DNA from 3 places in the Mesobacillus sp. AQ2 genome. Region 2 is predicted to be linked to each of the others. Evidence: riboswitches for the same ligand, from Rfam matches in the RefSeq annotation. Region 2 holds a riboswitch; each other region holds the start of a gene.
What was found. A riboswitch is a leader RNA that binds a small molecule or an ion and turns the genes downstream of it on or off. The one in region 2 is predicted to bind cobalamin.
Positions count from the first base shown of each region.

Region 1: it holds a riboswitch for cobalamin, as region 2 does, so the genes downstream of both, QNH36_RS01190 (ABC transporter substrate-binding protein) here and QNH36_RS11430 (ABC transporter substrate-binding protein) in region 2, are expected to answer to the same signal.
Region 3: it holds a riboswitch for cobalamin, as region 2 does, so the genes downstream of both, QNH36_RS02195 (acyl-CoA thioesterase) here and QNH36_RS11430 (ABC transporter substrate-binding protein) in region 2, are expected to answer to the same signal.

Region 1 is NZ_CP126080.1:210,807-221,341, forward strand. Features, by position in the region: gene QNH36_RS01160 (YqaA family protein) at 1-136, opposite strand, end outside; gene QNH36_RS01165 (sulfite exporter TauE/SafE family protein) at 273-1,133, shown strand; gene QNH36_RS01170 (GNAT family N-acetyltransferase) at 1,406-1,975, shown strand; gene QNH36_RS01175 (GNAT family N-acetyltransferase) at 2,182-3,027, opposite strand; gene QNH36_RS01180 (FtsW/RodA/SpoVE family cell cycle protein) at 3,024-4,211, opposite strand; gene QNH36_RS01185 (hypothetical protein) at 4,544-5,320, shown strand; cobalamin riboswitch at 5,387-5,568, shown strand; gene QNH36_RS01190 (ABC transporter substrate-binding protein) at 5,905-6,861, shown strand; gene QNH36_RS01195 (FecCD family ABC transporter permease) at 6,827-7,888, shown strand; gene QNH36_RS01200 (heme ABC transporter ATP-binding protein) at 7,885-9,363, shown strand; gene QNH36_RS01205 (VOC family protein) at 9,369-9,752, shown strand; gene QNH36_RS01210 (SulP family inorganic anion transporter) at 10,463-10,535, shown strand, end outside.
Region 2 is NZ_CP126080.1:2,281,792-2,292,326, forward strand. Features, by position in the region: gene larC (nickel pincer cofactor biosynthesis protein LarC) at 1-643, shown strand, start outside; gene larE (ATP-dependent sacrificial sulfur transferase LarE) at 661-1,491, shown strand; gene QNH36_RS11415 (HXXEE domain-containing protein) at 1,616-2,155, opposite strand; gene shc (squalene--hopene cyclase) at 2,250-4,136, opposite strand; gene QNH36_RS11425 (DUF2515 family protein) at 4,253-5,386, shown strand; cobalamin riboswitch at 5,582-5,780, shown strand; gene QNH36_RS11430 (ABC transporter substrate-binding protein) at 5,956-6,924, shown strand; gene QNH36_RS11435 (adenosylcobinamide amidohydrolase) at 6,890-7,693, shown strand; gene cbiB (adenosylcobinamide-phosphate synthase CbiB) at 7,690-8,673, shown strand; gene cobD (threonine-phosphate decarboxylase CobD) at 8,630-9,706, shown strand; gene QNH36_RS11450 (bifunctional adenosylcobinamide kinase/adenosylcobinamide-phosphate guanylyltransferase) at 9,685-10,266, shown strand; gene QNH36_RS11455 (cobyric acid synthase) at 10,263-10,535, shown strand, end outside.
Region 3 is NZ_CP126080.1:431,497-442,031, forward strand. Features, by position in the region: gene QNH36_RS02175 (MFS transporter) at 1-343, opposite strand, end outside; gene QNH36_RS02180 (DMT family transporter) at 845-1,786, opposite strand; gene QNH36_RS02185 (Lrp/AsnC family transcriptional regulator) at 1,998-2,480, shown strand; gene QNH36_RS02190 (VOC family protein) at 2,598-2,993, shown strand; cobalamin riboswitch at 3,450-3,634, shown strand; gene QNH36_RS02195 (acyl-CoA thioesterase) at 3,795-4,304, shown strand; gene QNH36_RS02200 (ribonucleoside-diphosphate reductase subunit alpha) at 4,282-6,504, shown strand; gene QNH36_RS02205 (ribonucleotide-diphosphate reductase subunit beta) at 6,521-7,558, shown strand; gene QNH36_RS02210 (FUSC family protein) at 7,890-8,906, shown strand; gene QNH36_RS02215 (XdhC family protein) at 8,963-9,988, shown strand; gene QNH36_RS02220 (NTP transferase domain-containing protein) at 9,985-10,535, shown strand, end outside.

The DNA of each region.
Region 1 (10,535 bases), 2.1 Mb from region 2:
TGGAGATCCCCATCGGAATCAGCAAAACATCGGGAGGAATCGGGAAAAAAGAAGATTCCAGGAAAGAGACGAAGAATAATCCCCATGAACCAAATTCAAGCAGCCATTCTTCAATCGAGTGAATCCATTCAGACATTAAACAGTATCTCCTTTGAATTGTTATAGTAAGTGTCAATTGAGCCTAATTAGAAGTATACCATTTATAATTCTGCAAGAGCCAATTATTAATGGTATCCTAAAAAAGGAAATAGTCTATAAAAGGGATGTTGTCTATGGAATATATACCTTTTCTGCTGCTGGGCGGATTGATCAGCGTAATGTCGGGTTTCTTCGGAGTTGGGGGAGGTTTTATCCTGACACCGATCTTACTATTGATTGGTTTTTCGCCGCTTGAAGCGATCACGACGAGCTTGTTTTTCACGGTGGGCACATCAATGTCAGGGATTGCCGCTCACATCCGCATGAAAAATATCCTCTGGAAAGAGGGACTGATCATGGGGCTAAGCGGGATTGTCGCGACACAGCTGGCCCGGCCGATTGTATATGCTCTTGAAGCGCGGGGCTGGGATGACATTGTCATTCCGTTCCTTTATATTGTGCTGCTCGCTTATTTTGCGATAAAAATGATTCGCCAGGGCAAAAAGAAAGACGGAGAGAATCCCGCACCCGCTCATTTTTCGGTACCAAAGCTTTTAGCAGTTGGGTTCGTCGGCGGCTTTGTTTCGGCATCGCTTGGAGTAGGAGGCGGCTTCATCATTGTCCCGCTTATCATCACCTCGCTGGGATTCAATCCTAAAAAAGCAGTCGGAACGAGTTTGTTTGCAGTGCTGCTCATCGTCTCAGTTGGTTTCATTTCCTATGCGGTCAACACACAAATCGATTACTTCATTGGTTTGATGCTGATTGCCGGTGCGTTAGTCGGCGCTCAATTCGGTGCCAGAATGACTGCATATTTTGAAAACAAAGAAATGAATGCGATGTTAGGGATGCTGTACATTGTCACGCTGGCAGGAGCTGTTCTGAAGCTGGTTGACCTGAACAAAACCGGGCTTGTACTCATGGGAATCTTCATTGTGTACTTCTTTGTAAGGGCCATAGGTAAAATCAGGGCAAAGGCAATGGAAAAAGGCTGATGCTTGGTCTTAATGGATTCGGTTTAGGAGTAGAAAAACTAAATGCACACACCAATTTGCAACTTAATCAGCAAACAAAATCTATGTAATTTCCCACTTGAAAACGCTCAGCAAAAATTGACTTGCTGTGCGTTTTTTGCGTTTATGGAATTGTTTAAGTTATTTTGTGAAGTTATACACTTAAACGTTAGCAGTTTAGGTGAAGAAGGGTTTTCAGAGTAAGGTGAAGAAAATATTAGTGATTGATATGATTTGGTCAGGCGGGTGAGAAAATGATTAATTATTATGGTACATCCAGATTAGAAACGGATCGATTAGTTCTTCGGAAGATTGAACTTTCTGATGCTCAAAGTATATTTGATCATTGGCTTTCAGATGATCGAGTAATGGATAATCTTATAAAAGGTGCACACAAGTCTTTAGCAGAAACTATTGAGAGGGTAACAGAAATCGTAAGTAAATATGATACCCAGGATTTCTGTTATTGGGGTATAGAACTGAAAGCAAGTGGTGAATTGATTGGAGCTATTGACCTCTTCAATTTTGATAGTATGACTGAGAATTGTGAAGTAGGTTATTCAATCGGTTACTCCTGGTGGAACAAGGGGTATGGAACTGAGGCATTAAGAGCTGTCATTGAATTTGGCTTTAGACATATGAACATTCACAAAATATCAGCATCACATAATACTGATAATCCAGCCTCTGGAAAAATAATGCGTAAAGTGGGAATGGAACAAGAAGGAACCTTTAAGCACATGATTCGAAATGCCAAGAATCATTATAAGGATTGTGCTGTATATGGGCTCCTTCAGGAAGATTATTTTAAAAATGTGAAGTGACAAAAGGTGAGCGTTAGTTGGTGAGATAATATATGGATACAAAGGGACCGATAGTTCTATAACGGTCTCTTTTTTATGGCTTCAGCATATAAACCTGCAGACATTTTAACAAGTCAATCCATAAGTGGCTGCCAGTCTTCAGACTGATATTTGATGTTTTCTACTTCAAAACCAAATCCGTAAGCTTGGTCTCAGCCTTTTTTCATTTATGCCTCCGATGTGAGAGGGTGCTTGAAAAAACGCGGGAACTCTTGTCCGATGCCAATTTTTACAAATAATTCTCCGTCCCGTTTAAAAGGAAGTGATCGAAAGTCCAAATCCTTGTAGTCAGGTGTGTAATGAAAGACAACTTCCCCTGCAGGAAGGATATTGGTGATATTCACCGGCGAGGTGCTGATTACATCATACAGTTGGACCTGACCGTTCTCTTCCGTGAAAATGACAATCGCGTCCTCTTTCTCAGCATAATAAAGATGGTCGGGAAAAACATTCAGGATATGGTACATGGTGATGCCGCCAGAGTTTGCAGTCGCAAAGGCCTGGGAAACTGGCGCTCTCCCATAAACAATTTTTTCAATCTGCTTAAGATCTGCCGGAATCTCCAGTTTCCTTAATCCTGCCCGGTCTGTATTAGAAGGAATTATCGTTGAAAACTGGTGCTCCTCAACCCGTTCAAAACCGAACTTCGGGTAAAAATCAAGCACGCTGTCATTGGCGAACAGATACACGTAATCATACTTTCCCTCATATTCGGCCAGCACATGGTTCATCAGACTTGCTGACAACCCTCTATGGCGATAATCAGGATGCGTCATTACAGTACCAATTTGCAGGGCTTTGAGGCTTTTTCCAGCTATGATCAACTCAAGCTCATTGACCGATACATTCGCGATCACCCGACCGCCATCCGTAAAGGAAAACGGAATATATCGACTTCCCCAATACCCTTTTTCATGCCAGTTGGTAAAATCAAGTCCGAAAATGTCGGAGGCAAGCTGGATGAAACTTCCCCTCAAAACATTATTATCACGATAATTGCTTACTAGCTTCATAGATCAAAACTCCTGTCTCTTGAGGCAAACATATAGGTTCTATGATGGAACCGGATTCCATAAATCAGCCCCATCGCCAGCATATTGCCCATAAGCGAGCTTCCCCCATAACTGATGAAAGGCAGCGGGATTCCCGTTATCGGCAGCAGCTGGATGGTCATTCCGACGTTTTGGAAGACGTGGAAAGTAATCATGCTAATGACACCTGCACTAATATAGGTATTGAAAGGGTCATTCGTATCCAGTGCCGTTTTTGTCAGATGGTAGATAAGCAGAAAGTACAGGCTAATGACAAAACTGCCGCCGACAAAGCCGAATTCCTCGCCAATGACACTGAAAATAAAGTCTGTATGGCTTTCAGGAATATAGACTTCACTGCCATTGAGACCTTTTCCAGTCAGCATGCCAGAGCCAATCGCACTGAGGGATTTTAGCAGATGGTAGCCATATTCCGGGTAGCTCTCCGGATCAAGCCAGGCATAGATGCGCCCAAACTGATACGTTTTTACCCCCAGGTATTTTTTCAGGATCTCAGGCTTCCAGATGACGAGATACAGAATGCCGGCCCCAAGTACAGCTCCACCGCCATAGAGAGGCAGGATGATTTTCCACGTAATGCCTGAAACTAGGATGATTCCTGTGAAAATCGCAATCACGACCAGGGAAGTTCCGAGGTCAGGCTGCATCATGATCATCCCTAACGGTAAGGCGGTGATAAGGCCAAGCTTGATGAACAGCAGGAAATCTGTTTGGAGTGTCTTTCTAGGATGATTTTTATGGTGGGTATAGATGGCGCTGCTCAAGGCAAGAATCAAAAAGACTTTCATGAATTCAGAAGGCTGGATTGAACCGAATGGCTCGATGAAAAACCAGCTTTTGGCCCCGTTTCTTTCTTCGGCAATGCTGGCAGGAGCGAAAAACAGGAAGACGAGCAGGAAAACTCCGAAGCCGTATAAATACCAGGAGAGCTTGCGGTATTGTTCACTGTCGAACATCATTACTACTGCAATGATACCTGAACCGACGACATACCAGAATATTTGCTTATATAAAAAGTTCTGGCCAACATATTGCCCGGTCTTCTGGGCGCTATAAATGGCGAGACAGCTTGTCAGAAAAAACAGCAATAAGAGAAGTGTTAACGTCCAATCAAAGCGGTCGAATTTTTTTGTGGATTTATCCATTTGCTACACCCTGTCCAAAATCATTTTTACAATAATCGTTTACCAGGTATCTTTCGCCTGTACGAGAATGTATTACCATTTTATGCTAGCAGACGAATATTATCCTCACAATCCCTGAGCAGGTAATATGTCCCTATAAGTATTAGACGAATGACAGGAGGGTTTAGTTTCTTTTGAAAAGGGATTCTTTTAATCGGAAAGGTGGATAATAATTATGTTTTTGAGGATTCAAAATAAGATATTTTCCACCGTTTTTGTTAGAATGGAAGAAGCGTCATTTGTACGGAGCCGCTGGCATTCTGCAGCTTAGAATTTTCCGGGAGGTTTTGCTGTTGAAAAAGAACCATCCTTATAGCAGGGATTTATTATATCTCCACATGAACGAACGGGACCATTATGTACTTTCGCACGGAATCGAATTCCATGAATTTTCGAGGTCGCTGCCTGATCCATTTAACCATCTTTTGCTGTTGAAGCATCGCTATGAGGATGGCGAATTCAACAGGCATACTTTATTTGAGTATGTACCAGGAGATAGTGCCGAAAAGCTGGTAGGAGCCAATGTACATGCATATGGGGATTTTTGCTGGATTGATTTTGAGGAAGTGGAAGCACTGAATGTGCTGACGGCCCAGGAAATTGCCGAACTTCTTTATCTCGGGCATATCAAGCATCATTTGAAGCTGCCTTTTTACAATCAGCTTAATAATCGTTTTGTGTACCTGTCCAATGAGGACGGCTGGTTCAATAAGATCTATTACCGCAATTTCAATGACTTTTTCCGCATGCTTGGCAATGTCCTGTCAGGAAAACTCGGAGAAATGAAACCGGAAAAAACGCTGCTTGGAATCCGGAAAAAGAAGTCCTATCCATCTGTAAGCAAGGAAATCCTGAAATCACTGATACCAGCCTTGAAGGAAGGGGCTGTGTTTTCGCTGAAGAATATCCAGCAGAACCGCAACAAGATTGAAATACCGATCTGGATTATCGGAGATTTTGCCAACATGGATGATATGCAGGATGAATATAAAGAAGCAAGCCGCAGCAATCCTGACGGCAGACTTGTTTTCGATAAAAAGTTGAAGGAATGGAGCTTGCTTGCACAATAAGTCGAAAAAACAAAATTTTTGCAGCAACTTTTGGCAATTCGTGTATAATGAGTTGGAGCGGAAAATTACATAACGATCTGAACAGGTGTCTTTTATAACAAGACTTAATAGGGAAGTTGGTGAAAATCCAACGCGGTCCCGCCACTGTAAATGGGAGCAAGCTGCAACATGCCACTGTACAAATGTATGGGAAGGCGCAGCGAGCATTGACCATGAGCCAGGAGACCTGCCTGTCCATTGCACCAAGCAAACCTACGAGGATAGGGAGGTGCCGACAGGCTTTATGTCTTTTTTATAAAACATTTGCTTACTCGGACATCTCCCCTTCAGGTGGAGATGTTTTTTATTTTATATTATTAGTTTTGTTGAAGAACAATGCTGGTACTTAGCATCCTGTTGATTGTAGTGGAAGTCGCGTAGACTCCTCCGAAAATGCTAACGCATTTCCATCGTGCGTGGGCTAACTCGAGGAGGCTATTCAGTGTCCTGCGGGCTCAGCGCCAGCCCCGCGGAAAGCGAAGCGCCTGGAACGAAAATCAACAGCCTGATTAGACAAAGCTGATCGAAAAATGGAGGAGAAGTAAATGAAGAAATTATTGTTGATATGGGTGGCGGCTGCCATGATCCTGGCTGGCTGCGCTACTGATGCACAGCCAGAAAAAAAGGAAGGTGAAAAAAACGCGCAGGAACAGAAGACAGGATTTCCTGTCACGGTAAAAGATGCGTTTGATGAAGAAGTTGTCATTGAAGAAAAGCCTGAAAAGATCATTTCCCTGATTCCGAGCAACACGGAAATCGTTTATGCGCTTGACAGCGGGGACGCAATTGTCGGCGTCACAGATTTCGACAATTATCCAGAAGAAGCAATGTCTAAGGAAAAAGTCGGCGGAATCGAGTTTAATATTGAAAAAATGATCTCGCTGAAGCCGGATCTTGTCCTTGCCCCTGGGTCCACCGCAGACACGGCCAAAGAAGGTCTGCAGCAACTAAAGGACGCAGGAATTGCGGTTGTCGTGGTGAATGATGCGCAGTCATTTGAAGAAGTGTATCAGTCAATCGAGATGATTGGAAAATCGATTGGTGAGACTGAAAAAGCAGCCGAGCTAGTAGATTCGATGAAAAGCAGCTTCGCAGAACTGAAAAAGAAAGCTGAATCCATTAAGCCAGAAGAGCAAAAGACTGTATTTGTTGAGGTCTCGCCTGAACCGGAAATCTACACAGCCGGCAATCATACGTTTATCAATGAAATGCTTGAGTTGATTGGTGCGAAGAACGCTGCCGGTGACATGGAAGGCTGGCCGAAAGTCGACCCGGAAGTCATGGTTGAGCGTAATCCGGATGTCATTGTGACAACCTATGGATATTATACGGAAAAGCCAGTTGAGAAGGTGCTTGCGCGGAAGGGCTGGAACAATGTAAAAGCGGTCAAGGACCAGCAGGTATTCGATGTCCACTCCGATCTTGTTACCCGTTCTGGCCCAAGGCTCGCTGAAGGAGCGGAGGTACTTGCAAAAGCCATTTACCCGGACGTTTTTAAATAATAAAGGATTAGCATATGTTTTTGCTGCAGCATTTTTGATCATCTCAATGCTGCTGGGAATATCAATCGGAACGGTTTCCATTCCTGTACCCGCTATCATTAAAATCATTGGTGCTGACATTTTCCGATTTCAGGGACAGGGAATCGATCCCATGCATGCAAGTATTGTTATGGAAATCAGGCTGCCCCGCGTGCTGCTGGCAGGCTTAGTTGGTGCGTCACTGGCGATCGCTGGTGCCGCATTCCAGGGCCTGCTGCGAAATCCGCTGGCAGATCCGTATACGCTCGGGATTTCATCAGGTGCCTCCATTGGTGCTGTCGTTACGCTGTTTTTTGGCCTTTCACTGCCGCTGATCGGTGCCTTTACCTTGCCGGTGCTCAGCATTCTGTTCGCATTCGCCACTGTGTTGTTTGTGCTGTTTTTTGCCCGGAAAGTCGACAGGCTGCTCAGGGTGGAAACCATTATTTTGACGGGAATCATTTTAAGCTCCTTTCTCGGATCGTTCATTTCGCTTATGATTGCTCTCTCAGGCGAAGAGCTGAGGCAAATCATTGGCTGGCTGCTCGGCAGCGTATCGATGCGCGGCTGGGAGTATATAAAAATCATTTTTCCTTTCTTTATGATTGGTCTGGTGATTTTACTGGCAAATACAAGGGAATTGAATGCAATGTCCTTTGGTGAGGAACGGGCACAGCATCTCGGCGTCAATGTCGAGCGTCGGAAGCTTTTGATTTTGCTGTCGGGTTCCCTTTTAACAGGTTCAGCGGTTGCTGTATCGGGGACGATTGGTTTCGTTGGTCTCGTCATTCCGCATCTGACCAGGACTGGCTGGGGACCTGACCATCGTCATTTGCTGCCGTTATCGGTGCTGATTGGCGGTGGATTCCTGATTCTTGCTGATTTAATATCCCGGACTATCATCGCACCCTCGGAATTGCCGATTGGCGTAATCACGGCATTAATCGGAGCACCGGTTTTTGCGTTAATTTTAATGAAAAATCGCAGGGAAAGAAGTGCTGGCCGATGATCACAGTGAAGAATTTGACAGGCGGATATGCGGGCGGCGAGGTGCTGAAGGAAATCTCCTTTGAGGTTGGCAAGGGTGAGTTGTTCGGAATTCTTGGACCAAACGGAAGCGGGAAAACCACGCTGTTAAAAATGATCAGCGGCGCTTTGGAATTCCGGGAAGGTGCCATCGAGCTGGATAGCCGGCCATTGACCCAGTATACACCGAAGCAGCTTGCGAGGATGATGGCAGTCCTGCCGCAGCATTCTGACCAGGCCTTCCCGTATAGTGTGAAAGAGACCGTTTCGCTTGGCCGTTATGCGCACCAGAAAGGGTGGTTCCACAGCTGGAGTGATGAGGATGAAGAGATTGTCCTCAAGGTGATGGACCAGACAGGGATCACCCATCTCCAGGAGAAATCGATCGTTGAACTATCCGGCGGCGAAAGGCAGCGGGTCTATCTTGCGCAGGCACTGGCACAGCAGCCGAGGATTCTGCTGCTTGATGAGCCGACGAATCACCTTGATCTCAGCTTCCAAAAAGAGCTGTTGGACTTGCTGAAAAAATGGGCTTTAGAGGAGCAGTTGACAGTCGTCTCGATTTTCCATGATTTGAATCTTGCCTCGCTATATTGTGACAGGCTGCTGCTGCTGGATAACGGTGAGGTGCTGATTGTCGATACTCCTTCTGAGGTTTTAAAAGAAGAGCGAATCAAGGCTGTTTATAAGACACAGATCAAAAACCACCCGCACCCGGAAATCGCCCGGCCACAGCTGCTGCTTGTTCCCGAATCAGACGGCAATGAAGCTGCCAATTTTAAAATAGATGCCAGGTTTCTTGAATTCAGTCTCGACCGGATTACACTAAAGTCACCGATGAAATTAAGGACAATGTCTTCAGGAATAACGGGTGCAGGAATTGGCTGGCACAATTCCTTTGTACACCGTGTTGTCCCAATGGACTATAATTGCAGCGACCATAAAGCAGAAATGGCTGAGTATCTGCAGGCGAATGGTTTTCTGCCGAGCGAGACTGTTGCGATGATGACGGCTGTTCCTGCGGAAACCGCATCACGCCGTTTTTTCGAAGCTGACGGATTATCGATCTTCATTATGGTCTCGGCAGGCAATACGCATCGCGAGAGCCCAAGGAATATCAATACATGGCTGTTCATTAATGGCCGAATCTCTGAAGAGGCGTTTATCCAGAGCGCAATGACTGCAGCTGAGGCAAAAATGAGCGCTCTGCAGGAGCTGGAAGGAAACAACCTGTTGATTGCCGGACAGAACATCGGCATTTCAACTGACAGCATTTGTATCGCCGCAACCCAGCAGGGGGAAGAGATTTCCTACGCAGGGACAGCTTCGCCGCTAGGCAAACTGATCAGCGAGGGGATTTATGCCTGCACGAAGGAAGCGATCCAGAATTATCGAGCTGGGAGAACTTTAATGAAGGAATCTGGCCAATCCACCTCGAATGTAAAACTAAAGAGGTGATGACGATGGAAATGAAAATGGGATACGTGATTTTATATGTTTCCGATCTGGAGAAAACAAAGCATTTTTATGGCGAGCTGCTGGGCCTGAAACTCCGAAACGAATTTGGCACCTATATCGAATATGAAACAGGCAGCACAGTGCTTTCAATGAACACAAGGGAAAGCGGCCGTGAAATTACCAAGCTTCCAATCCCGGATGGAATCAGGAATGAACAAACCTTCGAGTTAGGCTTCACAACAGAAGATGTCCAGGGCGCCGTAGAAAAACTGCGCACCGCCGGAGTCCCGATCCTGCTCGAACCAACCGAAAAACCATGGGGCCAGGTCGTTGCCTACGCAGAAGACCCGGATGGACATTATATTGAAATATGCACACCGATTGGTTGAAAAAAAGTCCTGCAGCTCACTGAGCTGCAGGACTTTGATCGTTTATTGAGTTAAGAATTACAGTTATTAAGGCCACTTGTGCCCGAAAACCGAGAGAAACCGGAACTTCGGTAACAAGTAGGCTCAACATGTGCCCGAAAACGGAGAAAAGTTGAAATCTCGGTAACAAGCAAGGCCAACATATGCCCGAAAACGGAGAAAAGTTGGAACTTCGGTAACAAGTAGGCTCAACATGTGCCCGAAAACGGAGAAAAGCTGGAACTTCGGTAACAAGTAGGCTCAACATGTGCCCGAAAACGGAGAAAAGCTGGAACTTCGGTAACAAGTAGGCTCAACATGTGCCCGAAAACGGAAAAAAGCTGGAACTTCGGTAACAAGCAAGGCCAATATGTGCCTGAAAACGGAGAGAAGTTGGAATCACGGTCACAAGAAAGGATATCTTCATGTAAAAATGTCCTGGAACCTCAACAAAGTTCCGTTTTAAAAAGCTTTAAACAAGCAAGGTAGAAGGCCGATTTACATTTTAAGGTTTTTACTTCATCTATGTGAAAAACGGAGATATCAGTCAATATTTGAAGAAATACATAAAAAACAGCGCTTACAACAATGGTTGATAGCTTTAATAAATATGTTATGATAAATCCTGTTTTAATCGGACCCGGCTTGCTTGAGAGTAGGAAGCCATAAAATAAAAATTAAGGGGTGTTTACTTGAATACTAATACAATTAAAGAACAATGGTTTGGCAACGTGAAAGGGGACATCCTTTCAGGGATTGTCGTTG
Region 2 (10,535 bases):
TGATTTATCAGTAGTGGAGAAGAAGCTAAGGTCTGTTATTCAGGAGGAATTCTCTCTCTCCACAAAAAAGGTTGTTAAGAAGGGGATTGCCAGTACGGAGCTGATTATCAATACAGAAGAGGAAAAACATTCACATCGTCACTATACACATATAAAAAAAGCGATTGAAGAATCTGAGCTTGATCAACCCGAAAAAGAAACAGCCTTAAAGATGTTTGAAGTTATAGGAAAGGCAGAAGCAAAAATTCATGACAGCACTCTGGAAAAGGTGCACTTCCATGAAGTTGGCGGAGTAGATTCTATGATTGATATTATCGGAACTGCGATCGCTTATCATACTCTCAACATCGAAAAAGTAGTTTGCACACCTGTTGCTGCAGGTAACGGTTATATAAAGATTGCTCATGGCCTCTATCCTGTACCGGCACCGGCTACTTTGGAAATCCTAAAAGATATTCCGCTACGTGAAACAAATGTACAGACTGAATTAACAACACCTACAGGAGCCGCGATTGTCCGTACTCTCGCGAATGATTTCGGACCCATGCCTTCCATGAAGGTTAGGGAAATTGGGTATGGTGCAGGAACCAAAGATTTTATGTCACACCCAAATGTTGTTCGATTTGTTATTGGTGAACAATAAAAGGAGGAAGCCGTCAAATGGATATACATAACAGTCTAGTAAAAGAGGAAAAACTTAAAGAAATATTAATAGAGATGGAAAGAATAATTATCGCTTTCTCAGGCGGAGTGGATAGCACTTATTTATTAAAGGTTGCTTTGGATACCCTCGGAAAGGAAAATGTTCTGGCTATTACAGCAGATTCTGAGTCTTTTCCTCCGTCAGAGTTGAAAGAAACCATTCGTATCGCAAAAGAAATCGATGCTCCCCATCAGATTATTAAAATGTCGGAGCTTGCCATTCCTGGGTACACCGAAAATGACTCAAATAGGTGTTATTACTGTAAAAAAGGACTATTTGAAAACCTTTATCCTATTATGGCCGAAAAAGGTTATTACAATTTAACTTATGGTCTCATAAAGGATGATCTCGGTGAACACCGACCTGGCGTAAAAGCAGCAATGGAAAAAGATGTGAGAGGGCCTCTGGCAGAAGCGGATATTACCAAAGAAGATATTAGGATCCGTTCGAAGGAGCTGGGTCTTGATACATGGGATAAGCCTTCACTTGCCTGTTTATCCTCAAGAATCGCGTATGGTGAGAAAATCACTATTGAGAAGCTAAGAAAAGTTGATGAAGCGGAGCAATATATTAAAAGCTTCGGGATTAAACAGGTTCGTGTCAGAGTCCATAATGAGATTGCCAGAATAGAAGTGGATCCGTCAGATATGCAGCTTCTTCTTAAGTATAATGTTCTGGTCTCCGAGCAATTGAAGCTTATTGGCTATAAATATGTTGCCTTAGACCTTACTGGGTATAAAAGCGGAAGTATGAATCAGATGCTGAAGGGTATAACTGTTGAAGCTTAAATATATTGGACTGTGGAAAAGGAGTATTGAAAAACAGACAGGACTTTTCTGCCTGTTTTTCAATACTCCTTTTCCAATGAACCGAACCTTTATCAGATGGATTCGATAATATGTCCAAAACCAGTCATCGAATAAAATTACGCCCTAAAAGATTGCCAACCAGGAAAACCATGATCATGACCAAACTAACCGGAAGACTGGTGAGTATTATTTGCCAGTCCAAGAGTCCATATTGAGCCAAAAAATAATAGGTAACGAGGCAGTAAGGGATAAGGAGGAACAGGGACGTTATGATCCCAGGTGTATAGGCCCTGAACTTAATGCTTTGAACGATATGCATGGATGCCTGTAAAACAAATAAATTAAGAATGGCTGTAAACATAAGAAAACCTTCTCCGTTAGATGCAAACTTAGCGGTCATAACTGCAGTGAAGGAGATAATCAATAAAATCCATGTAGCTGAAACAGCAAGCTCGGCAGCGGTGGACCCTAACTTTTTCCTCATTGTTAATGTCATCTCGACGAAGTTGGTTTTCGGATATTTGTTTGCAGCCATGGAAGATTCAATGGTTATGATTTCTTCTAGATCATGGAAAATGAAAATGATAGGAAATAACCAGATTAATGTTTTCAGATCTAAAAAATGGTGGAGCGCCTCTAGCATCTTTTTCGCAACCTCCTTGTACTGTCATCTATTGTGAATTTTATGGGACAGGATTTAAGATTATGCCAAACAAGAGAGGTTATGAAAGTACGTGTTATTCACCAGTTAAGAGCTGTCCGCCAGCTATTTTTTGATAATGTGCCAAGGCAAGCAATGGAAAAACATATTCATAACAATGGTAATTGATATAAAAAGAGCCTGCCATACCTCTTCCTTTTGGGTAGGTCGTCGTCCATTCTTTTTCCTTCCTACCCACTAAAAAAGCTGCACCGTTTTCAATTTCAGGCGTAACTTCAGTGGCCGCGGAAATCAGTGTGTCAAGGGCCCATGCGGTATGCGTGCGGCTACTTTCGCCAAGAGGCACATAACGATTTTTGATATCACTTTTACACGATTCTCCCCATCCGCCATCGGGATTCTGGATTGACCGAAGCCAGGTTAACGCCTTTTGAATGGCTGGATGCTTTTGAGAAACTCCAACTGCAATCATTCCCGTTACAGCCGCCCACGTACCATAAATATACACACCCCAACGCCCCACCCAGGAGCCATCAGAATTTTGATGCCGCAATAGCCAGCGGATCCCATCTTTAATCATCGGGTGGTGAAAATCCAAATTGGTATAGTTGCCGAAGAACTCCAAAGTCCTTCCTGTTAAATCAACCGTGGACGGGTCAATCAATAAATCCTTTCCACCTTCTATCGGTAACAAGGTCAATATTTTCTTATCCACATTCTTTTCAAATGCCGCCCAGCCTCCGTCATTGTTTTGCATGGAAACGAGCCAGTTTACTCCACGGTCCCATGCCTGCCTGTAATCCACTTTTTCTGTGGCCAAAGTACGAATTGCCCTCAGTGCAGCGGTTGTATCGTCAATATCCGGGTGGAATGTGTTTAAGTCCGCAAATCCCCAGCCTCCTGGTAACAGGTCTGGAGCATGAATGGCCCAATCCCCGTATTTGAGGTGCTGACGGGAGAGGATGTATTGATTTGCCTTTTGAACAGTGTTGGAAGAATAGGGAATACCCGATTCTTGCAGAGCATAATTTATCAGGGTCGTATTCCAAACTGTAGCCGTCGTGTACTGGCAGTGAAGTTGTCCGTCAATCCGGGTGGCCGTTGCTTTTAACCCTTGCACTGCACGGGTAATCACCGGATGTGTAGTATGATAACCTCTAGCCATTAAGGCAAAAATCATCAGGGTTGTACAGCTGAAATAATTCAAGAAGGTGCCGTCAGGTTCGAGTCGGTCGAGCATATATTTTTCGGCACGATATAATGCCAACTCTCGAAGGTTTCCATGGGATTTCAATCCCTTAATCCCTTGTTTAATCCAATTGATCAGCGAGCGCGCATCTTCTTCTTGATCTTCTGTTAAAAAACGAACTTCTTTGTTTTGAAATAAATCGGAGAGATCGGGTGATCGTGGTGTTCGCTTACGGAAATTCGTATTGGCGAGTATCAAAAAAGGGATAAGGTTGGCTCTTCCGTATACGGAGAGGTCAAAAAGATTGATTGGGAAGGTGTCTGGTATAAGCATCACTTCAATATTAATGGGGAGGTGGGGCCACTCACATTGTCCTGTCAGGGCCAGCATGATTTTTAAAAACAAATGGACTTCCGAGGCACCTCCGTTGGCCAAAATAAACTTCCTGGCGGCCTGTATATCCTTGTCTTTTTTATTCCTGTAACCAGAATAAAGGAGGGCATAATAAGCTTCCACAGTGGATGTCAGATTTCCTTTTTCCTGGTCGTGAAACAGCTTCCACGACCCATCTTCCTGCTGTTCTCCGGCGATCCGATCCACCAATTCTTTTATGAATTCTTCATCTTTTATCTCCAACGTCCGTAATAAGATAATCATACTGCAGTCCGTTTGGATCCCTGTCTCGAAAGGATAATGCCAGGCACCGTTGTCTGATTGGTCCTGGATCAACTGATCAGCGATTCTGTTCATTTCCTTATATACCCGATGCCTCATATAACCGCTCCTCTCCTAAGTATTCATCTTTGTATTCATATTCCTTGTGCAAAATGAATATGCATTCCTTTGATGGGAATGAATGATCCACACAAAATGAACGTTTATGAAGGATGATGCCGTTCTTGCTTAAATCTTTCTCAGATGTAAAAAAAGAATTAAAGAAAAAGTCGAAAAAGAAAGCTTTCGGTCATCTGCCTGATTTATCAGAAAAAGATAAAGGATGGATTTATTTTATAAAAGAGCAGACGAGACAACTCAATCGAAACAATGTAACACGGACGCAGGCGTATTTTGATTTTTATCTTCAGCACCCTGAAATACATTGGGCATTTCTCGGACATATGGTATCGCGAAACGTCGGATGGAACATGACGGATTTAAAAGGGGAGTTGCTGACAAAGCTTTTATCTGATAAGGATCAGAAAGACTTTTTTTCCTTTTTGGAGCGCGGCAGCTGGTTGATATTTCAAGATGTGTATCCTCAATTTTTGATCTATGACCTGAGTGTGAGAGGCAGAAAGGAAATGTTCCATCTTTTACGTTATTTTCATGTTTCCACCTTCATGGAAACGATGTGGCGTTACTTTTGGAACAGTGGTGATCAAGCTGCATTGGCGTTTGCGATGGTGATCAATGAACAAAGCTATCTGGAAAAAAGATTGATCCAAAACCAGCATTATAAAAAAATCGTAACAGGTACGGTCAGCTTTAAAATGTACGATTTTTTGAATTTCAACAATATCATTTTTCCCTGTTGTGCCGGGAACAAAAAGGTGAAAGCTTCACTTAATGGCGGCACGTTGCGCTACTTCACTTCGCTCCACGAGAGAATTTTATTCGGAAAAAAGTTGTATTCGCTTCTTTTTCAGCAAGAAAGAATTCTGGCTCGGGTCTTGAAATGGGCCCATGAACACCCTCACACGGGCTCAAGAAAAGATTATTGGCCACATTTGTTTAATGATATCAATGAATCTTTTCCCCGTTCCCTTTATAAGCGACGGGTCAAGAATTGCGAGTTGAGAAAGGGGGCAGAGCGGCTATACAGCCCGCCCTTGAAATACGCCTGGCCGGATACCCCTCATGAAGAGGCAGAGAGCGGGGATTGGTTTGAGGATTGGCATGTACTCGATTATTTTCATAAGGAAGTCAGTGTGGATGGAGAGATTTTAACTAATTATTGCAAAACCATTGAAAAAATTGAACTTGCAGTCATGGCGAAGGAAGCCATTCTATTGCGAGAAGAATAATCAAACATGAGCAGTTTCTAAACAATATTAGGATAGTCATAACTTTAAAATCAAAAGGCTATATTGATGTCTTTTGATTTTTTATTTATGGTATCCTACTGCTTTTGACCCTTATTAAAATTTAATTTTAGATAATTTATCCAAATTCACACTTTTTTCGACATGAATTGTGTATAATTGAAACCAGCGGAAAATTTAATACATAAAGAATCTGGTGTCTGCTAGACGAATTTGAGTAGTTTAGAGACTTAATAGGGAAGTTGGTGAAATTCCAACGCGGTCCCGCCACTGTAACTGGGAGCTTCAAGCTTTATGCCACTGTACTGTTTGTATGGGAAGGCGCTTGATAGCAATGACCAGAAGCCAGGAGACCTGCCTGATTCTTCGCTTCACAACCTACGAGGATAGGAGGTGTTTGGGAACGATTCTGGCTTTTTATTAGAGGAACCGATACAAACATCTCCATGAGTAAAATGGAGGTGTTTTTTTAGTTTTATAGACCGATTTTTTTTGTTGTGCAAAAAGTTTGTTTTGAAAAAAATTGAGAAGATAATTCGGAGGAATGACAGATGAAGAAATTGAATGCATTTTTATTCGCACTATTATTAACAATTGGCGCATTGGCAGGGTGTGGTAATGCTGAGCAGTCCAACGCGGGAAAGACAAATAAAACTGAAACGGTTCAACAGGAAGAAGCAAAGTTCCCAGTGAGCATAAAGGATGGAACTGGACAAGAAGTCACAATCGAATCGAAGCCTGAAAAAATTGTTTCCCTGATTCCAAGCAATACAGAAATTGCATACGGGTTAGGTCTTGATGATCAAATTATTGGAGTTTCTGATTTTGATAATTTCCCTGAAGAAGTGGCCGAGAAAGAGAAAATTGGCGGAATGGAATTTAATGTTGAGAAAATCATTTCTTTAAAGCCTGATCTGGTCCTTGCACATGCTTCAGGTGCACATACGTCTGGTGCTGGCCTCCAGCAGCTTAAGGATGCCGGAATCACTGTCCTGGTAGTCAACGACGCAACGACATTCGATGCAGTCTATGAATCGATCAGCATGATTGGTACTGCCTTAGGTGAACAGGAAAAGGCCGATACTTTGATTGCAGACATGAAGAAAAAGATTGAAGAAATCAAAACACAAGCAAAGGAAATCAAAGAAGAAGACAGAAAGTCCGTATTTGTTGAAGTATCACCAACACCGGAAATTTATGCAGCTGGCAAGAAAACCTTCATTGACGAAATGCTGCAAATCATTAATGCGGATAACACTGTAAAAGAAGAAGGTTGGCCAAAGCTGGACCCAGAGGCCATCATTAAGAGTAATCCGGATGTGATCATCACGACGCATGGATACTATACCAATGAGCCGGTGAAAAATGTGATAAGCCGGAAAGGCTGGGACAAGATCACTGCAGTAAAGGAAAACCGCGTGGTTGATGTTCATTCCGATAAGGTGACAAGAACTGGGCCGAGATTGACAGAAGGAGTAGAGGAGCTTGCCAAAGCCGTTTACCCGGATGTTTTTAAATAATTTGCAGAAGATCACAAAAAAGCTGGCACAGTCAATGGCTGCTGCGCAGGAAATAGGCTTGAATCCAGCAGGCTGCTCAGATGAACCAGCACAAGTAAAAATAGGAGAAAATCATCTTAAGATGAAGCAAGATTACATTGTCTTGAATTCTCCACTCCCATTAAGAACGATGTCTTCAGGAGTTGTCGGAGCGGGAACCGGCTGGTACAGCACTTTTGTAAACCGGCATGTGGACAAAGGGTATGACTGCAGCGACCATAGGGAAGAAATGATCCAATATTTGAAGGAGCAGGGATTACAGCCTGAAGATACGGTCGGGATGATGACGGCAGTCATGCTAGAAGATGTATCCTATAAGCACTATCAGGCAGAAGGATTTTCAATCTTTATCGTTGTTACGGCAGGTGTTGGAAACGCTGTAGACGCCACGAAAAGCAGTGAGTATTATTCTTTTGATATGTCGCCTGGAACGATAAACATTTGGATATTCGTCAGCGGAGAACTGACTGAGGAAGCTTTCATTCAGAGCATCATGACAGCTACTGAAGCGAAGACAAAGGCGCTTCACGATCTGGAAATAAGGGATAAGCTATCAGGGTCAGTGGCAACAGGTACATCCACTGACAGCATCCTGGTTGCCTCAACACAGCAGGGGCAAAAAATTGACTACGCCGGCACGATTACTCCCCTGGGACGAATCATTGGCAGGGGAGTCCATGAATGTACCGTGGAAGCAATCAGGAACAGCAAGAAAAGGGTGAAGACATGATCTTTAATCACCTTATCGCCGTGACACTGGCGGTCATTCTTGATTGGTATATTGGTGATCCGCCTGACTGGCCGCATCCGGTGAAATGGATGGGAACGCTTATTTACAAATTAGACAGTAGAATGAATAGAGGCAGCGGCAGAAAAGCCAAAGGAATGGCAATGGTCGCTGCCGTCCTGTTAATTGTTGGAGGCATCGGTGTTCTGCTTACATCATTCTTTTACTTCCTGCATCCCTTAGCAGGAATCCTGTTGGAAGCTGTGATGATTTCGACTGCAATTGCTCAAAAAAGCCTGATAGAAGCCGGATTATCGGTCTATTATCCACTTGCAGACCATGATTTGAAAGAGTCGAGGCATAAGCTATCCTGGATTGTTGGCCGTGATACAGAGCAGCTTGAAGAACCAGAAATTGTCCGGGCTGCTGTCGAGACGGTTGCCGAAAATACGAGCGATGGCATCACAGCCCCACTATTCTGTGCCGTAATTGGCGGTGCACCGCTTGCGCTTATGTATCGGGCAATTAATACCTGTGATTCGATGGTCGGATATAAAAATAATCAATACTTGGACTTTGGCTGGGCATCGGCAAAACTTGATGATTTGGTGAACTGGGTGCCAAGCAGGATTACTTCACTTTGTATGGTCATGATGAACCGCCCGCTTTACATCACAAGAATGGCAGCCTGGAAAATGGTCAGGCGCGATGCCAAGAAGCACCCGAGCCCAAACAGCGGCTGGGGCGAGGCAGCGGTGGCAGCCATATTGGGTGTCCAGCTCGGGGGCACAAATTATTATAAAGGGATTGTTTCAGAACGCGCTGCGATGGGCGAAGCACTAGTTATATTAGAGAAAAATCATATTTTAGCAGCAAACAAAATAGTAACAGCGACTGTTCCGCTTTTTCTGGCAGTGCTGTGGCTTGGGGGGATTCTTGTTGAAATGGCCATCTCATGGTGCCAATCCACACTATTTATTTGAAGCAATGAATCTGCCGGTTCCAAAGGAAAAGCTGGATTTCAGCGCCAACATTAATCCGCTTGGTCCGCCTCCTGTGTTAAAAGAGAATTGGTTTCGGCTTCTTGAGTCTGTTATGGAGTATCCAGATCCACATGGGACGATTTTAAAAAGTAAGATTGCAAAAAAAGAAGGATTGCACGAAAGCCATGTCCTGCTTGGGAATGGTGGTGCTGAAATCATTTCGCTGATTGGCAGGATGCTTGCTGGAAAGCGGGCGGTGATTGTCCAGCCTTCTTTTTCGGAATATGAAGAAGCTTGCAGGGTGAGTGGCTGCCATGTGCAGTATCACAAGCTAGATGAGGGATGGGAATGGAGGGATGATAATTTAAATGCAAAGCTAAAGAGCGCAGATGCTTTATTTCTTTGCAATCCCAATAATCCAACTGGAGTGTATTATTCAAGGTCCACTATCCTTTATTTGCTGGAGGAGTGCAGGAGGCATCAATGCTTGCTGATCTTAGATGAGGTGTTTTACGACTTCCTTGGAAAATACGAATCTATCACACATAACATAAAGGAATATCCTAATCTGCTCATCATCCGTTCGATGACAAAAATGTTTGCAATACCTGGATTGAGGCTTGGCTACTTGCTTGCAGATCCAGTTGTCATTAGCAAGATAGCAGCATTCCAGCCGCATTGGAGCACAAATGCGATTGCCCTGAAAACAGGTGAATGGTGTCTCGACAGTGAATCATACATAAAAGAAACGAGGGCCTTAATCGAGCAGGAAAGAACGCGGCTTTTCCATTTCTATCAGAAACATGGCCTGCTGGTGTCCCAATCCAGAGTGAATTTTTATCTGTTGAAGGATCCATCTCTTGAAGACCAGCATTCCTTCCTGCAATACCTGCTTCATAGAGGAATAATCCCAAGACATACTGTGAACTTTCCTGGGCTTGAAGGAAAATGGCTGCGATTTGCCATCAAGGGACCTGAAGCTAACGACAAATTGATGGGGGAGGTGGAAAAATGGCTGGACAGTCGTCTTTGATTTTTATCAGCGGCGGTGTTCGCAGCGGCAAAAGCCGTTTTGCCGAGGTCCTTGCAGGAAGAATGGAAACCGAATATTCCGGACAGTTGCACTACGTCGCTGCAGGGCAGCCAGGTGATGTGGAAATGAGAGAGAGAATCATGCGGCATCAACAGGACCGTGAACTCAGCGGGCTGAAATGGAGAACATGGGAAATCCCAAGAAATCTATCTCCGCTTTCAACACTTCTGACTAAAAATGATATTGTCCTGCTGGATTGTCTAACCACGCTGTTGAATAATGAATTTTTTCATGAAGATGGGCAGTGGGAAAAAGCTGACTTCCCGAAAATGATTGTTACAAAGGTCATGAATGAACTGAGGCAAGTGGCCCAACAGGCAAGGACATTTATCGTTGTCAGTAATGAGGTCTTAGGGGAAGCAATAGGCGATGGTCGGCTTGTCTTCACTTATGCTCAGGTCCTTGGCCAAATCCACCAAGCTCTTATAAAAGAGGCGGATTATGCATATTTAGTTGAAGCTGGGCTGCCGATTTTAATGAAGGGAGAGGGTTCTCCATGAAAGGGATTATGGTTCTGGGCACAGCATCTGATGTGGGGAAGAGCCTGATTGCCACCGCAATCTGCCGGGCCTATGCAAAAGAAGGCGTTCGAGTAGCGCCGTTCAAGTCGCAAAATATGTCCAACAACTCGTATGTCACCTTTGATGGAAAGGAGATCGGCAGAGCCCAGGGGATCCAGGCAGAAGCAGCAAGGACAGAGGCGACGGTATGGATGAACCCTATTCTCCTAAAGCCGAGGTCCGACCAGGATGCTGAAGTAATCTTATTT
Region 3 (10,535 bases), 1.9 Mb from region 2:
GATTCTGCACCGCGAAGCCGATGCCGACAGCCGGAATTGCGAGCACTGCAGTTGTCAGGACTGTCCAGTTGCGTCCGCCCATCATTCCTACTCCAAATGTGTACACAAAGCGCAGCGTGGCACCAACAAGACCAGGCATGGCTGCCAATGCGAAAAGCTGTTGATCAGTAAAATTAAAACCAATATCATTAAGGCGAATTGCAACCACAGACCAGATTTGCCAGACAATGAATGCGAGCATCAAGGAAGGTACCGAAATCCATAAGTTACGTTGGGCATGTTTTTTTCCTTCAGATTGCCAGAAACGATCGTCTTCAGGGTTCCATGTATTTATGCGAGCCATTTTAATTCCTCCATATGTGATATGAGTGTTTACAAGATTAATAAACCATTTATATCACACATCAGTTGTGACGAACCTCACATCTGGAGACACCATCACAATTCTGTCAAAAAGTCTTGAACAAATTTTGACAAGGAGCAGTGTAAGTCTGAGGGAAAACACCTATAGGGGTGTTTGGGCATGGGGAGTCTATTTTGATTTATGGCGCTCAAACGGATTAATTTACATGGAGAAAACATAAAAAGTCTGCGATACATGACAACGAGATCGGGGTTAGCCTCGAAATAGAGGCAAAAAGCATGTCCGGGCGCCTCACTAATTCATGTTATTGGCGAAAATTCCAATATATCGACCACATTTTAAAATATATCAGCGGATTTTTGATTTTATCGGCCACATTTAAGATTATATCGACCACATTTCGCAATATATCGACCAACTCATTATGGAATCCAGAAACATAAAAAAGCCTTATTCGGTTATGGATAAGGCTGTTCTTTGTTAATTTCTTTGCTTGATTGGCTCTCCAGCTAAAATAGGTCTAGAAATTGCCAGCTGCTTTTCTTTTAAAGGAGCAGGCTTGTTTTTCAAAAAGGTAAATAAGAAGCAGCCTGCGATGACGATGATACTGCCGGCGCCCTGGGTCCATGTCATTTTTTCACCCAAAAAAGCAAAGGCTAAAACAGCTGTGAATACTGGGTTGAAATTCAGAAACAGCCCGGCGGCACTTGGGCCGAGTTTATTTACCCCGATATTCCATAGGACCATGCAAAGGACTGTGGAGATCAGGCCTGTATATAAAATAGATTGGATGAATGATGCATTTACGTTTGTGACTGTGAAATCTGAAATCGTAAAAGGCAGAAGGACCAGCAAACCGAAAATGCCAGAATAAAGGGTGGACATCATCGGTGTAACGGATGCCATCGCCCATTTGCTAAAGACCGAATACATTCCCCACATGCCCACTGCTGCCAGCATATAGATATCCCCAGTGTTGACCTTCAAGGCAAACAATGACTCGAAATTTCCTTTTGAAAGAACAAGCAAAACGCCAAATAATGAGACGACCATTGAAAGGACCTGAAGAGAGTTTATTTTTTCCTTTAGAAAAAAGAAAGAGAATGCAGCAATTGAAAACATGTTTAACGTCGATATTAAACCGACGTTGGTAGCCGACGTCTTTTCCAGGGCCATGAATTGCAATGCCTGAAACAAGGCCACGCCAGTGACCCCCATCAAAAATAACGGGAGGATCGATTCCTTTGGAGGAATCAGCTTTTTTTCTATCCGCCAGACAAGCGGGATCAGGAAGATGATTGCAATAGCCCATCTTAGGATGGTCAGGGTGGCAGGGGAAGCATGCTCAACTAGCGTTTTTCCCACGATAAAATTACCGCCCCAAAGAAAGCTGGTCAGTAGCAATAAGATATAATATTTCACGTCATTTAGCTCCCCTTCTAAAAGAGCCATTGTGCACAATGACATTGTTCATATGAATTATTTTAACATTTTAGTTAAAAAACATAATGATATTTTGTATAATTTATATTATTTGAAATAAATGAAAGTAATATAGGTTTTTAGTTTAAAAAATTCATTTTCGAATAGTGGTTAGATCTGTTTTTTGAATAATTGAAAAGGGTGATGAGTCATGGAGTCGATTGTCAGCAAAGTTTTGGACAATGTGGATATTAGAATTTTGGATTTACTGCAAAAGGATGCACAGCTAAGCAATCTTGAACTGTCAAAGCGTGTGAATTTATCGGCACCGGCGGTTCATGCAAGAATCAAGAGATTGGAGTCTGAAGGATATATCAAAAAGCAGGTCGCGATTTTAAATCATGAGAAGCTTGGTTTTGATTTGCTATGCTTTGTATTTATAAGCACCAATATGCACCAGGCTGAAAAGCTCGCATCACTGGAAGGTTCATTGGAAGCAATGAAGGAAGTCCTCGAGTGTCATTGCTTATCAGGCGAGTATGATTATCTGCTAAAGGTTGCCTGCAAGGATCGCAAAGGCCTGGAGATATTTATTAGAAAGCTGAATGAGCTGGGGGTCACCAGGATACAAACAAGCCTTGCTTTGAGGGAAATTAAGGATTCTACCGTTTTGCCAATACATGGTGATGAATAAAAAGTTAGATTTTTAAAAATATTGAATATATTTGTTTGGATATCCTATAATAAAGGGAGATAAGTTTGTCCTCACGATATACATAAATAGCATCTAATTTTTATTCAGGAGGTTATCATGGGTAGATTAGTTCATTTTGAAATTCATGTGAGTGATATGGATCGGGCTAAGAAGTTTTATGGAGAGGTATTCGGATGGTCATTTCAAGATTGGAGTGAATATGCAGGAATGCCATACTTCGGTGCTGTGACTGGCGATGAAAAAGAGCCTGGAATCAATGGTGCATTAATGCAGCGGCAGAGTGCTCCTCCAGAAGCTAACCAAGCATTAAATGGATTTGCATGCACAATGGGAGTAGAAAACTATGATGAAACTGAAGCGAAAATTCTCGAAAACGGCGGCAATGTGTCAATACCGAAATATGCCCTCCCTGGAATGGCGTGGCAAGGATATTATAACGATACTGAAGGAAATGTCTTCGGAATTCATCAACCTGATGAGAATGCGAAATAGAATCTTTGGTAGGTGAACAATATCCGAGATGATTGAATAAGTGCGCTCGAGGCATGGCCAAAACTTAAATCCACAAAAGACTTCTTCTTGTGGATTTTTTTTGTGCCCGTAATGTTTAATCAAACGTTTGATTAAATTTATTGATAATAAGCGAATTCAGGTTGAGCGTGGCCGGCCCCCATGGGATTCTCCGCTTGCGGGGTTATGTTCCAAGCATCAGCGTTTCAATTTATTGGCGAAAATTTAATTATATCGGCCATATTTCCAAATATATCAGCGGATTTTTGATTTTATCGACCACATTTAAAGATTTATCGACCACATTTCGCAATATATCGACCACACTCATAATTGGCGTGCTGTTATGAAAATAGTTGAAAAACCCTCAGAGATGATTTACTATCAATTCATAACACGATATATTGTGTTGGAAAGAGATTAATATAACTAAATATTGAAATTGCCGGTAAGTATGGTGTCTGAACAAGACTTAATAGGGAATCTGGTGAAAGTCCAGAACTGTTCCCGCAACTGTAAGTGCTGACGAAATAAGGATGAACCACTGTCTTAAAAATGGATGGGAAGGCCTTAAAGTAGGGTGAAGCACAAGTCAGGAGACCTGCCATATTTATGCGTGTTATCTTCTTCGGGAATTGGGAAGGTATTACGGGGATAAATTGATAGGCTCATGTAGTTTTGCAGATACATATGAGGTGTTAATTGATCAACGTTACTTAAACCCATCTTTCGAGATGGGTTTTTCTCATTTTCAGGGAGCATTTTTCAAACAGGAGGTCAGGAATGGAAGGATTATCTACAAATGTGTCCAGGACTTTGCAGAACCGGCTGGTTTTGCCTCCGGACACGAATCATCTTGGAACGATTTTTGGCGGCACCGTGTTGTCCTATATTGATGAAATCGCAGCGATTGCAGCGATGAAGCACAGCAGGATGGCAGTTGTTACGGCTTCGATTGACTCAGTGAATTTCCTGTCATCGGCAGTAGTGGGCGATATCTTAACGCTTGAAGCTGTGGTGATTTCAACAGGGAGGACGTCGATGGAAGTGTTCGTGAAAGTGGAAAGCGAGAACTTGAATACGCGTAAAAAGACTTTGACGACCACCTCGATTTTAACCATGGTGGCAAAGGATGAAAAAGGTGTGCCCGTTCCGGTCGCCGGGGTCATTCCGGAAAGTATTGAAGAATGGGAGCTGTTCAACACGGCGGACATGAGAAAGCAGCATAGGCTGGAAAAGAAAAAAAGTAAACAAGCAGGAGGAGTCATCGATGAAAATTCAAGTAAAGGATGATCATTCAGCCAAACGGATTGCAGAAATTGAACAATCGTTCCCTCAATTAAATTTTTCACCATTCAAAGAAAAGGTCGACCAGGTCCTTGAAGCCAAGAATATGACAGACGATCAACTCGAGAACATGTTAATTTTGACAGCAGTCGAACGAATCGGCCGTATTGAACCTGACTGGACCTATGTGGCAGCACGCTTTTACTTGAAGAAATTGTACAAGCTTAGTGCAGGATTTCGGGAAGGAGTTGGTTATGGATCCTTCTATGATTTAATCAATAGACTGATAGGAATTGGGATTTATGATAGCCGAATAGTAAAGGCTTATTCCCAGGAAGAAATCGAATATCTTGAAAAAGTGATCGATCCCGAGAGAGACAAATTATTTACCTACATAGGGCTTGCCACGATGGCGGAAAGGTATCTTGCACGCACTCAAAAAGGCGATTTTGCGGAGCTGCCGCAGGAGAGATTCATGATCATCGCGATGACCTTGCTGGCAGAAGAACCGATGGAAAAGCGGCTTGGATTGGTAGAGGAGGCATACTGGGCGCTGTCCAATCTCTATATGACCGTAGCAACACCGACACTTGCGAATGCTGGCAAAAGCTATGGCCAGCTGTCGAGCTGCTTTATTGATACGGTAGCGGATGATTTAAGAAGCATCTATGATTCCAACACGGATATCTCAACCTTGAGCAAGAATGGCGGCGGCATAGGCGTGTACCTGGGCAAAATCAGAAGCCGCGGCAGTGATATCAAAGGTTTCAAAGGAATCAGTTCCGGAGTGATCCCGTGGATGAAACAGCTGAATAACACCGCGGTTTCGGTCGATCAATTAGGGCAGCGGCAGGGTGCAATTGCTGTTTACCTTGATGTCTGGCATAAAGATATCTTCCCGTTCCTTGATGCAAAGCTGAACAATGGTGACGAGCGCCAGCGGACCCATGATATATTCACAGGCATTTGCATTCCTGATTTATTTATGGAACAGGTAGAAAAACGGGGCGACTGGTATCTGTTTGATCCACATGAAGTAAGGCGGGTAATGGGATTTTCGCTTGAAGATCATTTTGATGAGGAAAAGGGTGCAGGTTCATTCCGGGAAAAGTATTGGGCATGCGTCAACCATCCAGGGTTGTCACGTGAAGTGGTGCCGGCAATTGAAATCTTTAAATCGATCATGGTCTCTCAGCTAGAAACCGGCACGCCTTACATGTTTTACAGGGATCAGGTCAACAGGCTGAATGCCAATCACCATAAAGGGATGATTTACTGCAGCAACCTATGCACGGAAATCACCCAGAACATGAGCCCAACTCTCCTTGAAGAAGAAACAATCGAGGACGGAAGAATTTTAATTTATAAAAAGCCGGGTGATTTTGTCGTCTGCAACCTGTCCTCGATTTCCCTTGCCAAAAGTGTAATGGATGATGTACTTGAACGAGTGATCAATATTCAAGTCAGGATGCTGGATAATGTCATCGATATCAATGAAATCCCTGTGCTGCAGGCACAAATAACCAACAAGAATTATCGGGGAATCGGTCTGGGAACATTCGGCTGGCATCATCTTCTGGCTCTGAAAGGAATCAAATGGGAAAGCGAAGAGGCGGCAGAATATTGTGATGCCCTCTATGAAGAGATTGCCTGCTTAACCATCAGCGCAAGCCTTGAGCTGGCAAAAGGAAAAGGGGCATATCCTTATTTTGAAGGTTCCGATTGGTCGACAGGACAGTTTTTCGAGAAGAGACAGTACAACGGTGAAAGATGGGATGATTTAGCCGAAGAGGTAAAGCAGAATGGCATCCGGAACGGTTACCTGATGGCGGTGGCACCTAACTCTTCAACATCGATTCTGGCGGGTTCGACAGCAAGTATTGATCCAATTTTCAGGCTCGAATATTCTGAGGAAAAGAAAGATTACAAGATTCCAGTGACTGCACCTGATCTATCAGCAGAAACAATGTGGTTTTACAAGACGGCCTACAATGTTGACCAGCATTGGAGCATCAAACAGAATGCGCGGCGCCAGCGCCATATCGACCAATCGATTTCATTTAATTTTTATGTGAAAAATACAATCAAGGCAAAAGCGCTGCTGGACCTGCATATGGATGCCTGGAAATCAGGGCTGAAGACGACATATTATGTCCGCTCCACGTCGAGCAGTGATTTTGATGAATGTGAAAGCTGCCATAGCTAAGGGAGGAGGGAAAATCATGACCCAATTAAAGAAAAGATCACTTGTAGATGTTGGGGCACCGAATGCTTCGACAGGGATTATAAATGGGCAAAGTTCAAATATCCTGAATTGGGATGATGTCCGCTTTCCATGGGCATATCCAAAATACAAGCGAATGCTGGGGAATTTCTGGACCCCTTTTGAGATCAATATGTCAAAGGATATCAAGCAATTTTCCCAGCTGTCTGAAAAGGAAAGGGACGCCTTTTTAAAAATAATTGGGCTTCTGGCCCTCCTTGACAGCATTCAGACAGACTATGCCGGCAAGGTGGCTGATTACCTGACCGACTCTAGTCTAAATGCGCTGATGATCATCCTGGCGCAGCAGGAAGTGATCCATAATCATTCCTACAGCTATGTGCTGTCAAGCATCGTATCCAAATCGAAACAAGAGGAAGTCTTCGACTATTGGAGGACAGAACCAATCCTGCGCAAGCGGAATGAGTTTATAACAGATGGGTATAAGGATTTTGCTGAAAATCCTGATGTCGAGAATCTGCTGCATTCCATCGTTTATGACGTCATCCTTGAAGGCCTGTTCTTCTACTCGGGATTCGCCTTCTTTTATAATCTGGCGCGGAATCAGAAAATGGTCGGCACCAGCACGATGATCAACTACATCAACCGTGATGAACAGCTCCATGTAGGATTATTTGAGAAGATTTTCAAAGAGATTCTCCGTGAAAACCCTAAGTATGACTCACAATCATTGAGGGAGTTTGGGACTGCAGCCTTCCGGGAAGCTGCCCGGCTGGAGATTGAATGGGCTGAATATATTATCGGCAACAATATCGATGGCCTGCTGATGTCAGACGTGGAGGCTTATATAAAATTCATGGCCAACAAACGGGCAGAACAGCTGGGATTTGCAGCGCCATTCGAAGGACATCGCACCAATCCGCTAAGATGGATCATCGCTTATCAGGAGGTAGACCTTGGCAAGACCGATTTCTTTGAGCAAAAATCAAGACAGTACACGAAAACATCGGATGAAAATGGGTTTGATGAGCTTTAGAGGTGGCTATTGGTCCTGGTATCTAGTGCATATAATAGAGCCTTTAGCTTCGAACTGGCTATTATTCCGAGTTTTGGCCGAAAACGCAATGACCTTGGAAAATTACCAGAAATATATTTTACGGAAAAAGCCATGATTCTGATCATGGCTTTTTTGTGCCCATGACTCATGATGCTGGCATCTGGGTGACGAAAAATGACGAGCTGATTTTCGAAAAGTTTTCCACTTGTTAAATGAAATTTCAAATTGATAAGAAAGTGACTTTCCTCCTCTGTATAAGAACCTATGGAAAATAGAAAAATAACGGAAAAACGAATGAGAGAATGATGGCATGCAACTAAAAGAATTAGAAAATAAAACCGTTTTGATTTGGAAAATGGCTATTGCCTCGGCAATTTCCTGGGAGGTAGCCAAGCTGGTTGGCTCAGATCACCCTTACCTGGCGCCGCTTTCCGTTGTTTTATGCTTACAGACGACCGTCTATCAATCGATCTTTTTTTCGATTCACCGTGTTATCGGGACAGTGATTGGTGTCATAAAAACCGTATACCTTGTCAGCCGTTTAAGCATGAATGGCTGGATGCTGGGGCTATTGATGTTAGGTGGGACATTCATCGCAAAATGGCTGAGGCGTGATGAAACGGTATTGCATCAGGTAGCCCTCACGATTTTATTTATTTTCGTTTTTGAACGGAATTCAAAGGATTATGCGATGGACCGGATTGTAGATACCATTGTTGGGGCAGTGATTGCTTTATTGATTCACATGTTTTTCTATCCTCCGGATTACACAAAACAGGCAGCTGCGTCCGTTGGAAGACTGACACGGCAGATATCAGACATATTTGCGGAAGTTTCGCACTGGATTGAATTTGAATGGGGACAGGGGAAATCGACTGAAGTCGAGAACAGCATAAACCAATTCCAGCAAGAGCTAAGCACCGCCAAGACCTTGTTGAAGAGCGCCTCCAAAAGCCTGAAGTTCAATCCTTTTGGAAAAAAGCATAAATTCAACATTTCCAGATGCCAATCAGAAATGAAAAAGCTAGAGAAAGCACATACCTATCTATCTACAGTCACCGGTACTTTTAAAAATTGGGAGAAAGAGCTCCTTTTAATGCCTGAAGAGCAAGCGGATATGGGAAGGCAAATAAAGAATTTCAGCAAGCATTTCAAGAATCTTGGGAATTCCCTTCAAATTGAGGCGGATAAGTGGGACAAAACAGAACAAGCAACCCTGTATAATGTGCTTAATTCCGAATTGCAGGCATTACCGCAGGTTTCCCACGAGGGATTTAAGGGATCATTCTATGTCGCAACCAGGAATTTCTTAAAAGAATTAATATAAAATTTTGTGATGCAGAATATTCATATAGAGATGTGTATATAAAGTGGGGGGAACTCGTGGAGGATCTATATCGGATTTTGGAAACAATCGGTTGTTCCGATCAACAGCCTATGGTGCTCGCGACTATTATTCTTGTAAAAGGGTCCGCCTATAAGAAGGAAGGATCCATGATGCTGATACTGGATAACAATCGGACAGTAGGAACATTGACAGCAGGCTGCCTGGAAGAGGATCTTAATGAAAGAGCGAAACAAGTCTGGTGTGAAGGGCGAACATGTACCGTTGAATATGATTTGAGCGCTGAAGACGATTCGTCATGGGGTCAGGGAGCAGGCTGCAATGGGGTGATCACGGTTTTATTGGAGCCTGTGGCAGGAGAATTGCGGCAAAACCTTCTGTTGTTAAAAAATAGACTGGAGGAAAAACAGAAAGTAGCCAGAATCACCCGCTTCACCAAAAGCCTCGAGCAATTGGAAGACTTCTATGCGGTTGAAGATGGTTCAAACTTCGGAATCGGCGAGTTTTTTGAAGCCATTGATGAAGGAGTCCATCCTTACGATCTAAAAAATGGCTTAATTAGGAGCAAGCATGACTCCGATTTATTTTTCATTCATGAAATCGCCCCGAAGCCGCTGTTATATGTCTTTGGGGCAGGAAAGGATGCGAAACCGCTAGTTTCATTGGCGTCACGTACTGGCTTTGAAGTTTGTGTGATTGATTGGCGCCCTGCTTTTTGCCATCATGATAGTTTCCCGGAGGCAAAGGAACTTATTGTAGGTCCTCCGGAAGAAGTTATGAAAACCCTCAGTTTTACTGAAAAGGATTTTGTGGTGGTGATGACCCATCAATTCCAAAAAGATCAATATATCCTTTCGCGGTTGCTGAACAAACCGTTGTTTTATTTAGGTGTGTTAGGTTCCCGGAAACGTACGCAGCGACTATTAGGAAGTGAGCGTATCCCTAATCATGTTTCCTCACCAGTTGGACTTACGATCGGGGCAGAGGGTCCTGAGGAAATAGCCGTCAGCATAGTGGCTGAGATGATCGGAAAAATGAGGACAACGGGGAAGGCTGATTCATGAACATTATCGGAATCTATCTGGCAGCTGGCGAAAGCAGACGCATGGGCAGGGACAAACGGTACTTGCCTTATCATCAGCTTCCTTTAGGGTCCATTGCCCTGAAAGAAGCTTTGGAGTCGCATCTCGACCATATAATTGTGGTGACAAGAACGGAGGATTCGCTTGACTGGCTTCAGTGCAAGTCACTACCTGATAAATGGAGCCGAGTGGATTGTCTCCATGCGAGCGAAGGCCAGGGATTCTCGATTCAATGCGGCCTGAAGAAAGCCCTTGAAGCAAAAGCGAATGCTGTCATGATCCTTCTGGCAGACCAGCCTTTTATTAATAGAGAGGTAATAAATAATTTAATAGAGTCGTATAAAACAGAGCCCGGCTGTTTTTATATAGCGGCGGGGAAGGGGCAGATTCCTATGCCGCCGGTGTTGTTTTCTTCCGAATGCTTTCCGTATCTCCAAAAATTGAAGGGGGATCAAGGAGCAAGGAACATCATCCGTGGGGAGCTTTTTACTAAAGGCAAAATTATTGATTTCCATGAGCCGCTGCTTTT